DNA from 4 places in the Oceanimonas sp. GK1 genome. Region 3 is predicted to be linked to each of the others. Evidence: riboswitches for the same ligand, from Rfam matches in the RefSeq annotation. Region 3 holds a riboswitch; each other region holds the start of a gene.
The links. A riboswitch is a leader RNA that binds a small molecule or an ion and turns the genes downstream of it on or off. The one in region 3 is predicted to bind thiamine pyrophosphate.
Positions count from the first base shown of each region.

Region 1: another riboswitch for thiamine pyrophosphate. It lies ahead of GU3_RS00425 (sodium:solute symporter); the one in region 3 lies ahead of thiD (bifunctional hydroxymethylpyrimidine kinase/phosphomethylpyrimidine kinase).
Region 2: another riboswitch for thiamine pyrophosphate. It lies ahead of GU3_RS11095 (TonB-dependent receptor); the one in region 3 lies ahead of thiD (bifunctional hydroxymethylpyrimidine kinase/phosphomethylpyrimidine kinase).
Region 4: another riboswitch for thiamine pyrophosphate. It lies ahead of GU3_RS00400 (3-oxoacyl-ACP reductase); the one in region 3 lies ahead of thiD (bifunctional hydroxymethylpyrimidine kinase/phosphomethylpyrimidine kinase).

Region 1 covers NC_016745.1:86,658-90,410, forward strand. The annotation lists gene GU3_RS00415 (nitroreductase family protein) at 1-322, shown strand, start outside; gene GU3_RS00420 (DMT family transporter) at 352-1,272, shown strand; TPP riboswitch at 1,324-1,430, shown strand; gene GU3_RS00425 (sodium:solute symporter) at 1,510-2,946, shown strand; gene GU3_RS00430 (PGPGW domain-containing protein) at 3,121-3,546, shown strand.
Region 2 covers NC_016745.1:2,339,378-2,343,130, forward strand. The annotation lists gene GU3_RS11080 (ribonuclease Z) at 1-714, opposite strand, end outside; gene GU3_RS11085 (rhodanese-like domain-containing protein) at 738-1,286, opposite strand; gene GU3_RS11090 (DsrE family protein) at 1,301-1,735, opposite strand; TPP riboswitch at 1,956-2,059, shown strand; gene GU3_RS11095 (TonB-dependent receptor) at 2,157-3,753, shown strand, end outside.
Region 3 covers NC_016745.1:532,412-536,164, reverse strand. The annotation lists gene GU3_RS02570 (putative monovalent cation/H+ antiporter subunit A) at 1-834, opposite strand, end outside; gene thiD (bifunctional hydroxymethylpyrimidine kinase/phosphomethylpyrimidine kinase) at 1,037-1,843, opposite strand; TPP riboswitch at 1,879-1,981, opposite strand; gene polA (DNA polymerase I) at 2,282-3,753, opposite strand, start outside.
Region 4 covers NC_016745.1:81,526-85,278, forward strand. The annotation lists gene GU3_RS00390 (ABC transporter permease) at 1-249, shown strand, start outside; gene GU3_RS00395 (LLM class flavin-dependent oxidoreductase) at 358-1,656, opposite strand; gene GU3_RS00400 (3-oxoacyl-ACP reductase) at 1,656-2,429, opposite strand; TPP riboswitch at 2,478-2,573, opposite strand; gene pyrC (dihydroorotase) at 2,771-3,753, shown strand, end outside.

The DNA of each region.
Region 1 (3,753 bases), 450 kb from region 3:
CGCCCCCGCCGACGTCCGCGACCAGATGCTGTCGATGATCCACGGCTTCTACGCCGGCAAGCCGCAACTGCAGCGCGATGAAGCCCTTCGCTCCGTGGGCATCGCCGCCCAGACCGCCATGCTGGCCGCCAGGGCCATGGGCTACGACAGCTGCCCCATGATCGGCTTTGACGCCGAGCGCGTGGCCGAGCTGATCCGGTTGCCCGAAGGCCACCTGGTGGGCATGATGCTGACCATTGGCAAGGCCACCAGGGCCGCCCGACCCAGGGCGGGACAACGGGCCCTGGAGAGTGTGCGGATACGGGATCGTTTCGCCGACTGAGCCGGCGAACGGCATTCGGGAGAAAAGCCATGACCATGCAAACCTGGCACGCCCACGGGCGTGTGCTGCTCGCCACCCTGTTCGTGGCGGGCTCCTTTATCATCTCGGCCCGGCTGGCAACCGAGGCCCCGCCGGCCTCCCTCACCCTGCTGCGCTTTGTGCTGGCCGCCGCCCTGCTGCTGCCCTGGGTGCTGTGGCGCGCCGACCGGCGGCAGCAACTGTGGCGGGCCCTGCCCCGGGGGCTGCTGATCAGCCTGTTTTATTCGCTGTTTTTCATTCTGCTGTTTGAGGCGCTGCACAGCACCACGGCCCTGAACACCGGCACCCTGTTCACTCTGGTGCCTCTGCTGACCGGCGTGGCGGGCATCTGGCTGCTGCGCACCCGCATCACCACCGTGCAGGGGATCAGCTACCTGCTGGGCATGGTAGGGGCGCTGTGGGTGATTTTTGAGGGCAGCCCGGCGCGGGCCCTGGCGCTGCAGCTCAATCCGGGGGATCGGCTGTTTCTGCTGGCGGTGCTGAGCATGTGCGCCTATTCGCTGTGCATGAAACTGCTGTATCGCAACGATTCGGTGGCCATACTCACCTGCGCCACCTTGCTGGGCGGTGCGGTCTGGATGGGGCTCATGGTCTGGCTGACCGATACCCCCCTGCAATGGCAAGCCCTTGAAGGAGGCGACTGGCTGGCCATGGGCTACCTGGTGGTGTGCGCCACCCTGGCCAGCGGCTATCTGTTTCAGGGGGGCAGCATTCACCTTGGCCCGCAACGGGTGATGGCCTACACCTACCTCAACCCGGCGGCGGTCGCCCTGCTGCTTTGGCTGTTTGGCGGCGAACCGGTGGCGGCCAGCCTCTGGCCCGGCATCCTGCTCTCCTGCCTGGCCACCTGGTGGCTGCAACGCCAGACCGCAGGCCGCGCCCTGTCCGCCGCGCACCCGGCCCGTCGCTGACGGGGCCGCCGCCCGCATTGACAACCACGCCGCCGCCCCTTACCCTCGTTTCGCTATTCCTGGGGGAGCCCACACGGGCTGAGACTCCGCCACACCGGCGGTAACCCTTAGAACCTGATCCGGGTAATGCCGGCGAAGGGAAGGAAACGAAGGATCCTGCAATCCCGATCCGCCCTCTCCCTCTTGTCGCCCGCATGCCCCGGCCATTTAGTGCCCACCCGGGCAGAGGGAGAACACATGCTGGACACCACCACCGCCATTTTATGGCTCTGTTTATTTGCGGCGGTCTTCGCCATTCCGGGTCTGCTTTACGCCCGCCGGCAAAACGATCAGCCGGAAGACTTTATCGTGGCTCGCAACAGCCAGAGCGGCAGCGCCACCACCCTGACCCTGCTGGCCACCACCATGGGCACCTGGATTTTATTCGGTCCGGCCCAGGCCGCCACCTGGGGCGGCATTGGCGCCGTTACCGGTTACGCTCTGGGGGTGTTGGCCCCCCGGCTGGTGATGATTCCGCTCGGCAAGCGCATTCGCGAGCTGATGCCCGCCGGCCACACCCTCACCGAGTTTGTGCTGGGCCGCTACGGCCGGGGCATGTACGGCTTTGTGCTGGTGATCATGCTGTTCTACCTGTTTATTTCCCTCACCGCCGGCCTCACCGCCATCGCCCAGATGGTGGCGCTGCTGGCGCCGGTGCCGCTGTGGGCCACCGCCGGCATTGTGATGGCGGCCACCCTGCTCTATACCCTGTATGGCGGCCTGCGGGTGACCATTTTCACCGACCGGGTGCAGATGCTGGTGATACTGCCGTTTCTGCTCACCCTGATTGTGCTGGGTTGGCAGGCCACCGGCGGCCTGGCCCCGGTGCTGGCCGGCCTGCAGCAAACCGCCCCGCACCTGCTTGACCCGCTCGACACCACCGGGCTGAAGTCGGGCCTGACCTTCTTCCTCGCCGTGGTGCTGACCGGCCTGTTCTACCAGGGCACCTGGCAGCGGGTGTTTGCCGCCCGGGACAACAAGGTCATTCGCAACGGCTTTATTCTGAGCGGCGTGCTCAGCTTTCCCATCATCTTCATCATGGGGCTGTTTGGCCTGGCCTTTGTGGGCCTGGCGCTGCCCGGCGATGGCTCGGTGGCGCTGTTCAGCGTGCTGATGCCCAACATGCCGCTGTGGTTTGCCATTGGCCTGCTGCCCTTTGGCCTGGCGCTGATCATGAGCAGCGCCGACTCCACCATCAGCGGCCTCACCAGCATGCTGGTGGTGGATCTGCGCCGGCTGCTGCCGCAAACCAGCGTGCACACCCTGCTGGGCCTGTCGCGCTGGCTAATCGTGCTGGTGTCGATTCCGGTGCTCTATGTGGCCTCGCAGGGGTACAGCGTGCTGTATCTGTTCCTGCTGGCGGACCTGCTGTGCTGCGCCGCCGCCTTTCCGGTGTTTTTCGGCTTTTACAACGCCCTCTATCAGGGCTGGAACGCCATGCTCAGCACCCTCGGCGGCCTGGTGGCCGGCCTGATGCTGTTCCCCGCCCCGGGCCAGGCCGCCACCCATTTGCTGGAGTCGTTCCTGCTGGCTACCCTGGTGCCGGTGGCCATTTCCATCCTGCTGCTGCTGGTGCCCAGCCGGCCCTTTGACTTTAATGCGCTGGCCGGCCGGGTGCGCAGCCTGGAAAGCTGAGTTCGTTTCGTCGCAACCGTTTCGTCGTAAAAACAGTACCGGCGTGCCATAAGGCCGCCGGTTTTTTTGTGCCCGAGACCGCCCTGTTCATTCTGATCGCTGCCGGCAGACGTTTTTTCCCTCATAATGGCGCAACCTGAACAAGCCACTTGATGTTAAAGAGTACCCCTATCCGTGAATGAGTTTCTGCAACTATTCGACAACCCGGCGCTGATCTGGACCCTGGGCCTTGCCAGCCTGGTGAGCTTTATCGGCTCCCTGATCATTATTCCCTGGCTGGTGGTGCGCATTCCGGTGAATTACTTTTCCGGTGAATACCGCCACCGGGTGCCCTGGGCCAAACAGCATCCGCTGATCCGCTGGCTGCTGCTGATCCTGAAAAACCTGCTGGGGCTGGTGTTTCTGCTGGTGGGCATTGCCATGCTGGTGCTGCCCGGTCAGGGATTGCTGACCATACTGATCGCCCTGGTGCTGCTGAATTTTCCCGGCAAATACCAACTGGAACGCCGGCTGTTCAGGATGCCCTCGGTACGCAATGGCGTGAACTGGCTGCGCAAACGGGCCGGGCGGGAGCCGCTGAGGTTTGATGGTGAGGGGTAAAGAGCCACCCGTTTGTGTATCAGAAACCTTTAAACACTCGCAAAAGTCGCAGTCAGCATTGCTTTTTGCTTCTCGACTACAGACAATAAGCGCCATACGAAACAAACCTTAAATTTAATCCGAGCAGTGTCGAATTGTCGACTAGTTTATTTTCTCGTTTCAACTCATATTTAGTCATTTAACTACACCTAAAACATAAAAAGGTTA
Region 2 (3,753 bases), 1.7 Mb from region 3:
CTCCAGGGTGTAGGTGGCCTCGTGCACCAGCACATCGGCGCCTTGCACCGCCTGTGCCAGCAAGCCGGGGTTGTCGTTGTCGCCGCCGATCACCACCTTGCGCGGCCTGGGCGGCGACAGCTGGTAATCCCGCCCCGCCAGCACCCGGCCATCATTCAGGGTGACGGTTTCGCCCCGGTGCAGTTTCCCCCACAGCGGCCCGGCGGGCACGCCATCGGCGAGGAGCCGGTGGGTGTCGAGCCGGCCCGCGAGATGTGTTTCGGTAAAGCCATAGGCAAAACTGGGCACCCGGTGCGACAGCGCCGTGGCCGTGATGTCAAATCCTTCCAGCGCCAGCGGGCGGCTGATAAGGGAGTTCACGTCCGCAAAGCGCAGCTCAAAGTTCAGCTGCAACTGGCTGATGGCCGCGGTCTGTTCAATCCAGGCCTGCAGCCCCGCCGGGCCGACAATGGTCAGCGGCGCGGTGCGGCCGTTCAGCCCGGCGCTGGCCAGCAGGCCCGGCAGGCCGTAGCAGTGATCCCCGTGCAGGTGGGTGATGCACACCGCCTGCAGCCAGTGCAGCGACAGCGGCGCCTGCAGCAGCCGGTGCTGGGTGCCTTCGCCGCAATCCACCAGCAGCCAGGACTTTGTCTTGTGCCGGCGCAGGGCCAGCGCCGACAGGCTGCGGGTTTTGGTGGGTGTGCCCGAGGAGGTGCCCAGAAAAATCAGCTCCATGGTGGGTTTGCTCGCAAGCCTGCTTACTGTGGCCGCTGCAGTTTGTCCGGGCTCAGACGCGGGCTCCAGGGCAAGCCCTCGTTCTGCCAGCCATTCACCAGGCGAAAACCGGTTCGCTCGCCTTCCTTGATGGCATCCCCCTGAAAGCCGTGCACCACGTAACGGGCGTTGGAAAACCCATGCTCCCGCAAAAATTCGGCGCTGGGCAGGCCCCGCTCGCTGCCGGAGCGGCACATGGTGATGACGGTGGCGGTTTCATCCAGGCCGCGCTCGGCCAGGGCCGCCTTGATTTGCTCAATAAACTGCGGATTGCGGTATAACCGAAAGCGCTGGTTGTCTTCATCCCACTGGCTGCGATCCACCAGCAGATAGGGCACGTTGACATCCACCTCGTTGGTGCCCCCTACAAACATGATCTCCACCGGATCGCGCACATCCACCAGCAACACCTGATCGTTGTCGCGGTTCTGCTCATAGGCCTGGCGGGCACTCAGCCCCAGTTCGTCGCTGCTCGCCCAGGACGGCAGTGCCAGGGTCATGGCCAGCAGCGCCGGCGTCAGTACTTTCCACATGGTTGCTCTCCTTTTTAGAAGCTGAATACCCGTACATCGTCCGCCGTCATCATGGCGGCCATCTCGGCCGGCGTGGCGACCTCTACCTGTTCGCGCAGATCCGTCTTGTCGTATTCGCTGTTGGGCAGATAAAGCGCGCACACGCTTACCTTGCCGCCCCCCTGCTGCAGCTTGCTCATCAGTTGCTCCGGGGTGACGTTGTTTGGCTTCAGCGGCGCACTGCTGTATCCGTTAATGGCCAGATCCCCGGCCTTGTCGCACAGCAGCACCTTCACCTGACGGCCCTGCTCCTGCATGGCATTGCCCAGCACCATGGCCATGCCCTGCACCTGGGGCGCGGCACTGGTGACCAGCAGCAAGACCTTTGACTCTGCCGCCTGAGCGGCACTCGCGGCACTGATGCCGGCCCCCAGGGCCAGCGCGGCCAGTATTTTTCTTCCTTTTTTCATGATGAGCACTCCGTTTAATTAAGGCAAAACTAATATAAGATTATTCTTATGTAGATGTAAAGTCGGTTCATCATTCAAAAAGCATAAGCATGGCTCACTGCCGCTGTCGCAATGTCCAGGTGGATTCGGTCAACACGTGACCGCACGTCAGTACCAACCCTCGATTCTTGTCGACCTTTATGCCTGAATGCGTATAATTCCGCTCGCCTTATAACCAAGGCCAAATCCTAAGGGGTGGCAACCCATTGCCTGAGATGCGCCGTGCGCGAACCCTTTGAACCTGATCCGGTTGATACCGGCGTAGGAATAGGAAGCTCACAACGCCCTGCCCTGCTCGTATTGCTACCGGGTCTTCGCACTGAAATGGAGATATAAAGTGCCAAGACTGAACCCTGTTGTCCCCTCTGCCTTAACCCTGGCCATGGCAGCCGCTCTGCCGGCCCAGGCCGCCGATAACTCTGAATCCGTCTACACCCTGGCCCCCGTACTGGTGACCTCGAGCTTTCGGGAAGATACCCTGCAGGACACCGCCGCCAGCGTGAGCGTGCTGAATGAAGAAAGACTGGAGCAGCCGGGCAAGGATCACCTGGAAGACGTGCTGGCCCAGGCCCCCAACGTCAACCTGAGCGCCGGCGCTTCCCGCGGCAAGTTTTATCAAATTCGTGGTGTGGGCGAGCGCAGCCAGTTTATCGGTGTGGTCAACCCGTCCGTTGGTGTGGTGGTGGACGGTATCGACATGAGCGCCATGGCCGGCGGCGCCACTCTGCTGGACGCCCGCCAGGTGGAAGTGCTGCGCGGCCCTCAGGGCAGCCTGTATGGCGCCAACGCCCTGGCCGGCCTGATTAACATTCGCGCCAGTGAGCCCACCAAGACCACGGAAGGCAACGCCGAGCTGACCCTGGGGCAGTACAACACCCGCAACCTGAGCGCGGCGGTGGGCGGCCCGCTCACCAACAAGGTGGGCTATCGTCTTGCCGCCCAGCGCAACCTGAGCGACGGTTTCATCACCAATGATTATCACCATACCGATAACACCAACAACATTGACGAGACCCTGCTGCGTAGCAAATTCCGCATCGAGGCCAGCGAGGATCTGGATCTGGATCTGAGCGCTTTCTACGCCAATATCGACAACGGCTACGACGCCTTCTCCCTCGACAACAGCCGCCATACCCTATCCGATCAGCCGGGCCACGATCGCCAGAAAACCCTGGCCCTGTCGGGCACCGCCAGCTGGTATGGCCACAGCGCCTATACCCTGCAAACCTCGCTGGCGGTGAACCTAAGCGAGCTGGAATACGGCTACGACGTGGACTGGGCCAATCCCGGCCTCGGCGGCTACAGCGCCACCGACAACTACCAACGGGACGAGCGCGGTGCCACCGCCGACGTGCGCTTTATCTCCACCGAAGAGTCCGCCCTGTTCGACGGCCGCACCGCCTGGACCGGCGGCATTTACTTCTTCCACCGCAGCTCGGATCTGACCCGTCACTACACCTACCTGCCCGCCGGTTTCACCAGCGAGTATGAAGCCAACCGGATGGCCACTTACGGCGAGCTGGAAACCGTACTGACCGACAAGCTGACCCTGATCAACGGCCTGCGGGTGGAGCAGGATCGCACCCAATACAGCGACAGTGACGGCAACGGCAGCGATCCCGTCGACATGCTCTGGGGCGGCCGGGTCGCGCTCGAATACCAGGTGGACGACAGCCAGATGTATTACGCCCTGATCTCCAGGGGCTACAAGGTCGGCGGCTACAACGCCACTGGCAACCTGCCCAACGAGCTGCGTGACTTTGATGCCGAAACCCTGTGGAACTACGAAATCGGCGGCAAGCATAGCCTGCTGGACGACACCCTGCACACTCAGGTGGCCCTGTTCTTCCAGCAGCGGGATGACGCCCAGATCAGCGCCTACCGTAACGTGCTGCGCCCCGACAATTCCACCGACTACATCGACTACACCGCCAACGCCGAGCGCGCCTACAGCTACGGCCTGGAAGCCCAGGCCCAGT
Region 3 (3,753 bases):
CAGGGCGCCCACCGCCGACAGCGTCAGCAGCCAGGCCTCGCTGCCCGCCATCACCGGTTGCAGCCGGGCCATCAGAAACACCCCGGCCTTGACCATGGTGGCCGAATGCAGATAGGCGCTCACCGGGGTGGGCGCGGCCATGGCATTGGGCAGCCAGAAATGGAACGGAAACTGGGCCGACTTGGTAAAGGTGCCCAGCAACACCAGGCCCATCATCGGCAGGAACAGCGGGTGCTGCTGCAGTGCCGGCCCTTGCGTCAACACCTCGGTCAGCTCAAAACTGCCGGCCATCCAGCCCAGCATAATCAGCCCGGTCATCAGTGCCAGGCCACCGCCCATGGTGACGAACAGTCCCTGCAGCGCCGCCTTGCGGGCCTTTTCCTGCTCGTGGTTAAAACCGATCAGCAGGTAGGAGGTGATGCTGGTGAGTTCCCAGAACACGAACAGGCCAATCAGGTTGCTGCACAGCACCACCCCCAGCATGGCGCTCATAAAGGCCAGCAGGTACATCAGCAGCTTGTGCCTGTCCTTGTTGCCTTCCAGGTAGCGGCCGCCGTAGATGAGAATGAAGGTGCCGATGCCGGTGATCAGCAGGGCGAACATCAGGCCAAGGCCATCCAGCAGAAAGCTCAGGCTGATATTGAGGCTGGGGATCCAGTCGTAGTGAAACTGCACCGCTTCACCGCCGGTGACCCGGGGCCAGAAGCTGGCGAAATAACCGAACAGCGCCGCCGGCAACACCGCCAGAAACCCGCCGATATGCCGACCGAGGCGGGGACTTAACAGCGGCACCAGGGCGGCCAGAACAAAACCTGCCAATACGGCAACAAGCATACGCAAGGCTCCTTTTCATGCCCGTGAACGGGGCGTCAGGATCGGCGAAGATGAAAGGAGAGACTCTGAATGCAGACTATAGCAGTGAACATAATTGGATTAACTATCAGGAAGTTAATCCATTTTTTATTGATTATTAGCGATACGCATACTACAAGCCGCCCCGGCCGGACGCAAGCAAACCGGGACACTAATGCCGGGATCAGCGGGCGAAAAAGTGCTCCACCGGGCCCCGGCCCTGGCCGATTTTCAAGTGAGCACCGGCCTCGATGGCCCGCTCGATATAGTGCTTGGCCGAGGCCACCGCCAGCTCCAGTGTCAGGCCCTGCGCCAGGTAGGAAGCCAGCACCCCGGACAGGGTACAGCCGGTGCCGTGGGTGTTGGCGGTGATCACTCTGGGGGTGTCGAAACAGCGCACCTCGCCATGGTGCAGCAGCCAGTCGGGACTGCGCGGCTCCTGTTGCAGAAAGCCGCCCTTGAGCAGCACCGCCCGGCACTCCAGCTCATTAAGGGCGGTGAGCAGGGGCTCTACCTCACGCAGTGACGCCGGCACCGGCCGTTCCACCAGGCAGGCGGCTTCCGGCAGGTTGGGGGTGATCACGTCCGCCAGCGGCAGCAACCGCTGCTTGAGGCAATCCACCGCCTCGGGGGCCAGCAGCATGTCGCCGTTGGCGCTGACCATCACCGGATCCACCACCAGGTGTTGTGGCCGGTATTGTTCCAGGGCGTCGGCCACGGTATTGATGGTGTCGGTATCCCCCAGCATGCCCACCTTCACCGCCATGACCGGCAGATCGCTGAACACGGCGTCGAGCTGGGCACGAATGATCTCCTGGGGTACCGGGTGCACGGCGGTCACCCGCTGCGTGTTCTGGGCGGTAATGGCGGTGATCACCGAGCAGGCGTAGCCGCCGGTGGCGGAGATGGCCTTGATGTCGGCCTGAATACCGGCGCCGCCGCCGCTGTCGGAGCCGGCAATGGAAAGAATAATGGCTTTGCTGCTGTGCATGTCCTTATGGTCCTTGTAAGGCGTGAAAACCACAAGGCCATCGGCCATCGGTTCCCTACGCCAGTGTTAACTGGATCAGGTTCAACGGGTTCGGCATATCACTGCCGTCTCGGCCTTTCGGCTCCCCGACCAATCGCACGATAATACCCAGCCCACTGGCCAAATGCCAGTCGACGCATTCACTCACAAAAATGTAACTTAACAACAAAAATGGAGTTGGATTGTATACAACACCTGTGTACAGCCGAACAGCGGGCATAAAAAAACGCCTTCAGCATTCTGGCTGAAGGCGGCCTGAGCAGCATATGAAGTAAATGCAAAAAGCGTGACAGGGTGATTTACCCTGCCTCTGTACCTGATGACACTCTACTCCCGAAGGAAAGCAGAGAAAAGTCGAGATACGTAATATTATTTCATTATCGTTATTTTGTTGTCAGATTAGTGAGCCTGATCCCAGTTGTCACCCACCCCGGCTTCCACCAGCAGGGGCACATCCAGACTGGCGGCCTGCTGCATCAGCGCGCAGATGGTTTCCCGGTGGGCGTCTACCTTGTCTTCACGAATTTCAAACACCAGTTCGTCGTGCACCTGCATCAGCATGCGTACCTCGCCCTCGGGCAGCTCACCCAGCCAGTCATTCACTCGAATCATGGCCTGCTTGATGATGTCGGCGGCAGTGCCCTGCATGGGCGCGTTGATGGCGGCCCGCTCGGCACCCTTGCGCCGGGCGCCGTTCTTGGATTTGATTTCCGGCAGGTAGAGCCGGCGGCCGAACAGGGTGGAAACATAGCCCTGTTCACTGGCCTGCTCCCGGGTGGTCTCCATGTAGCGCAGCACCCCGGGGTAGCGTTCAAAGTAGATGTTCATGTAGTCCTGGGCCTCGTTGCGGCCAATGCCCAGCTGGCGCGCCAGACCAAAGGCACTCATGCCGTAGATCAGGCCAAAATTGATGGCCTTGGCCCGGCGGCGCTGCTCGGCAGACACCTGCTCCACCGCCACCCCGAACACCTCGGCGGCGGTGGCCTTGTGAATGTCCTGGCCGTGGGCAAAGGCGTCCAGCAGCCCCTGATCCTGGGACAGGTGCGCCATGATGCGCAGCTCGATCTGGGAGTAGTCCGCCGCCACCAGTTTGTAGCCGGGCTCGGCCACAAAAGCCTGGCGAATGCGCCGCCCTTCCGGCGTGCGGATGGGAATGTTCTGCAGATTGGGATCCGACGACGACAGCCGGCCGGTGGCGGTGTTAGCCTGGTGGTAGGAGGTATGAATGCGCCCGCTGTGCTCATTCACCATCAGCGGCAGCTTGTCGGTGTAGGTGGACTTGAGCTTGCTCAGGCCCCGGTATTCCATCAGCAGTTTGGGCAGCGGGTAATCCAGCGCCAGCTCCTGCAGCACTTCTTCGGCGGTGGACGGCGCTCCCTTGGGGGTCTTCTTGATCACCGGCAGTGCCAGTTTGGTGAACAGGATCTCGCCGAGCTGCTTGGTGGAGCTCAGGTTAAAGGGCTCACCGGCCAGCTCAAACGCCTCCCGCTCCAGCTCCTTCAGCCGCTTGGCTATTTCCTCACTCTGCATGGCCAGCAGCTGGCTGTCGATGCGCACGCCGGTGTATTCCATCTGGGCCAGAATCGGCACCAACGGCATCTCAATATCATTGAACACGCTTTCCAGCACCGGCTCGGCAGCCAGTTTTTCGCTCAGATGGTGATGCAGCCGCAGGGTAATGTCGGCGTCTTCCGCCGCATAGGGCCCCGCCTGCTCCAGAGGGATCTGGTTAAAGGTGAGCTGTTTGGCACCCTTACCGGCAATGGACTCAAAGGATGTGGTGCTGTGATTGAGGAAAAAGGCCGCCATGCTGTCCATGTCGTGCCGGGTCTGTACCGAATTGAGCACATAGGACTCCAGCATGGTATCAA
Region 4 (3,753 bases), 450 kb from region 3:
GTAGAGTTACCATTGGCCCTGCCCACCCTGGTGGCGGGCATTCGTATCTCGCTGGTGATCAGCATTGGCACCGCCACCATTGGCTCCACGGTGGCGGCCAAAGGCTTTGGCGAAGTGATCATCGCCGGCCTGCTCACCGACAACCTGGCCTTTGTACTGCAAGGCGGCATCATGGTGGCACTGATGGCCATGGTGCTCGACGCCCTGTTCCGCCGCCTGGAGCAGCGGCTGACGCCACCGGGCGGGTGAGCCCCTAATCGTCACTCCGGCGAAGGCCGGAGTCCAGGGCGGCTTGCACCGTCACCGGCAGAATGGACCCCCGCCCTCGCGGGGGTGACATTCCTTGAATGACTTTCCTTACGGTCTCGCCAATCCCAGATGCTCCCGCAGGGTGCGACCTTCATACTCGGTGCGGAACAGGCCGCGGCGCTGCAGCTCGGGCACCACCTGATCCACAAAGTCCTCAATGCCCGCGGGCAGTGACGGCGGCATCAGGTTAAAGCCGTCGGCGCCCTCATTGCGGAACCACTGCTCCATGCGGTCGGCAATCGACTCCGGCGTGCCCACCATGGTGCAGTGGCCGCCGCCGGCGGCAAGCCGGCCCAGCAGCTGGCGCACCGTCGGCTGCTCGGTTTCAATAATGCGCAAGATAGTGGCGTAACGGCCCTTGGGCCCGGTGAACACGTCGAGTGACGGCAGTGCCGGCACCGGCGCGTCCAGCTCCCAGCCGGAGCAGTCCTGGCCCACGTAGGTACCCAGCTGGCGCAGCGAAGCGTCGGCGGGCAACAGCTCATCCAGCTCCCGCTGCTTGGCCTTGGCCTCGGCTTCGGTAGAAGCCACATAGGTCACCAGCCCCGGCATGATGGGTACGTCCACGTTGCGTCCAGCCTCCTGCACCCGGCGCTTGATGTCCCGGTAATAGTCCTGGGCCGCCGGCAAATCGTAGGCCACGGCGTAAATGGCCTCGGCGCACTGGGCCGCCAGTGCCCGGCCCTGCTCCGAGGCGCCGGCCTGGAACAACACCGGGTGGCCCTGGGGCGGACGTGGCACATTGAGCGGTCCGTCCACCAGAAAGAACTCGCCGTGGTGATTGATGGGGTTCACTTTTTCCGGATCGGCGTAGTGGCCGGCACGATCCATCACCAGGGCCCCTTCCTGCCAGGAGTCCCACAGTTTGATCACCACGTCCACGAATTCTTCGGCCCGGCGATAACGCTCGGCGTGGGCCGGCATGGCCTCGTAGCCGTGGTTGCGGGCTTCCACGTCGAACATGGAGGTGACCACGTTCCAGCCCATGCGGCCATTGGAAATATGATCCAGCGAGGCCATCATGCGGGCGGCATGAAAGGGCGTGAAAAAGGTGCTGGAGACGGTGCTGATAAAACCAATGCGATCCGTGGCCCGGCTCATGGCCGCCATGGCGGTGAGTGGCTCCAGAAACCAGTAGCTGCCGTCTGCCACATTGCCGGTGGACTGGCCGTCAGCAAAGAACACCGCGTCCAGCTTGCCGCGCTCGGCGGTTTGCGCAAGCCGCTCGTAATAACGAATGTCCCCCAGCTGCTCCACGGCGGAATGGGGATGACGCCAGGCGGCTCTATGGTGGCCGCACCCGAACAGAAACAGGTTCAGGTGCATCATGCGTTGCTTGCTGCTCATCAGTTTTTCACCAGACCGCCGTCCACCACCAGGTTCTGGCCGGTGACCGAGCGCGACCAGGGGGAGGCAAAGAACAGGGTGGCGTCGGCAAATTCCGCCGGCGTGGTCACCCGGCGCAGCGGGGTGCTGGCGGCGATGTAGTCAAACACCGCTTCCGGGGTGGCGGCGGAAGCGTCGGTGGTGCGCAGCAGGCCGCCGGACACCATGTTGACGGTAATGCCGTCGGGGCCCAGGTCCTGGGACAGGGTGCGGGTCAGCGACAGCAGCGCCGCCTTGGCGGCGGTGTAGTCGTGGTAAGGCACCACCGGGTTCTGGAACAGGTTGGTACCCACGTTGACGATGCGGCCAAAGCCCTGCTTGCGCATGCCGGCCAGCGCCGCCCGGGTGGTGTTGATGGCACCGCCCACCACCCCTTCCAGCTGCTGGTTGAGGTGCTCCCAGGCCAGCTCATTGGCGTGAGTGCGGGCATCGCCGTTAAAGGAAAACGCCGGCAGGGCGTTGTTGATGACGGTGGTTACCGGGCAGCCGAAGTGGGCCTCGGCCTGCGCAAACATGGCCTGCACGGCGGCGGCGTCGGTCACGTCGGCCTGAATGGCCAGGGCCTGCTGCGGGGACTCGGCGGCCAGCTTTTGGGCCGCCTCGGCGCTGTGCAGGTAGTTGATCACCACCCTGGCACCCTCGCGCAGAAAGGCGCGCACCAGCTGTTCGCCCAGGCCGCGGGCACCGCCGGTGACCAGCACCAGTTGTTCATTAAGTTGAATGGACGTTTGCATTTTCTACCTCGAAGCTGAGGCGAAGGCATGATGAGGCAGCAATGGCACGAACCGGCAGGCTGACATCCCTTCGCCAGTATGAACTGGATCAGGTTCAACGGGTGTTATCTCAGCCCTGCATGCAGGACACCCCGTGTCTCGGCACAGACCATAACATACCCCTGCGCCCAAGGGCGAGAGGCGTGAGGGGTAAGGTGTGAGGTGAACAATCACCCGCCAGACGGCCTGTTTTCCCCCCTCACCCTTTACGCCTCACCCCTTACGTTTTCAGAAGTTTGGTGAAAAAGGCTCGCGGGTGGATAATAAAGGCCTCAAAAGCCATGGATAACGCCGAGCCGACAATGACAACCACACTGACCATTACCCGCCCCGACGACTGGCACCTGCACCTGCGCGACGGGGCGCAACTGACAGATACCGTGCGCGACGCCAGCCGCTACCTGGGCCGCGCCCTCGTCATGCCCAACCTGGTGCCGCCGGTGACCACCACCGAGCTTGCCAACGAATACCGCGAACGCATTCTGGCGGTACGCCCCGAAGGCAGCCAGTTTGAGCCGGTGATGAGCCTGTATCTCACCGACAACACGCAGCCCGAAGAGATCCGCAAGGGTCGCGCCAGCGGCGCCATCGTAGCCTGCAAACTGTACCCGGCCGGCGCCACCACCAACTCCGACTCCGGCGTGACCGATGTGAAAAACATCTACCCGGTGCTGGAAGCCATGCAGGAAACCGGCACCCTGCTGCTGGTGCACGGTGAAGTGACCGACTCGCGCATCGATATCTTCGACCGGGAAAAAGTGTTCCTGGAAACCGTGCTGCCCGACGTGGTGCGCGACTTCCCGAATCTCAAGATTGTGCTGGAGCACATCACCACCGAGCACGCGGTGCACTTTGTGGAGCAGGCCGGCGACAACGTGGCCGCCACCATCACCGCCCACCACCTGCTGTTTAACCGCAACCATATGCTGGCGGGCGGCATTCGTCCCCATTACTACTGCCTGCCCATTCTCAAGCGCAACACCCACCAGCAGGCCCTGGTGCGTGCCGCCACCAGCGGCAGCAAGAAGTTCTTTATGGGCACCGACTCGGCGCCGCACTTCCAGCACCGCAAGGAAGCCGCCTGCGGCTGCGCCGGTGCCTACACCTCCCACGCCGCCGTGGAGCTGTATGCCGAAGCCTTTGAAGAAGCCGGCGCGCTGGCCAAGCTGGAAGCCTTTACCAGCCACAACGGCCCCGACTTCTACGGCCTGCCCCGCAACCAAGACACCATCACCCTGGTGAAAGAGTCCTGGACCGTGGGCGAAACCCTGCCCCTGGGCGGCGA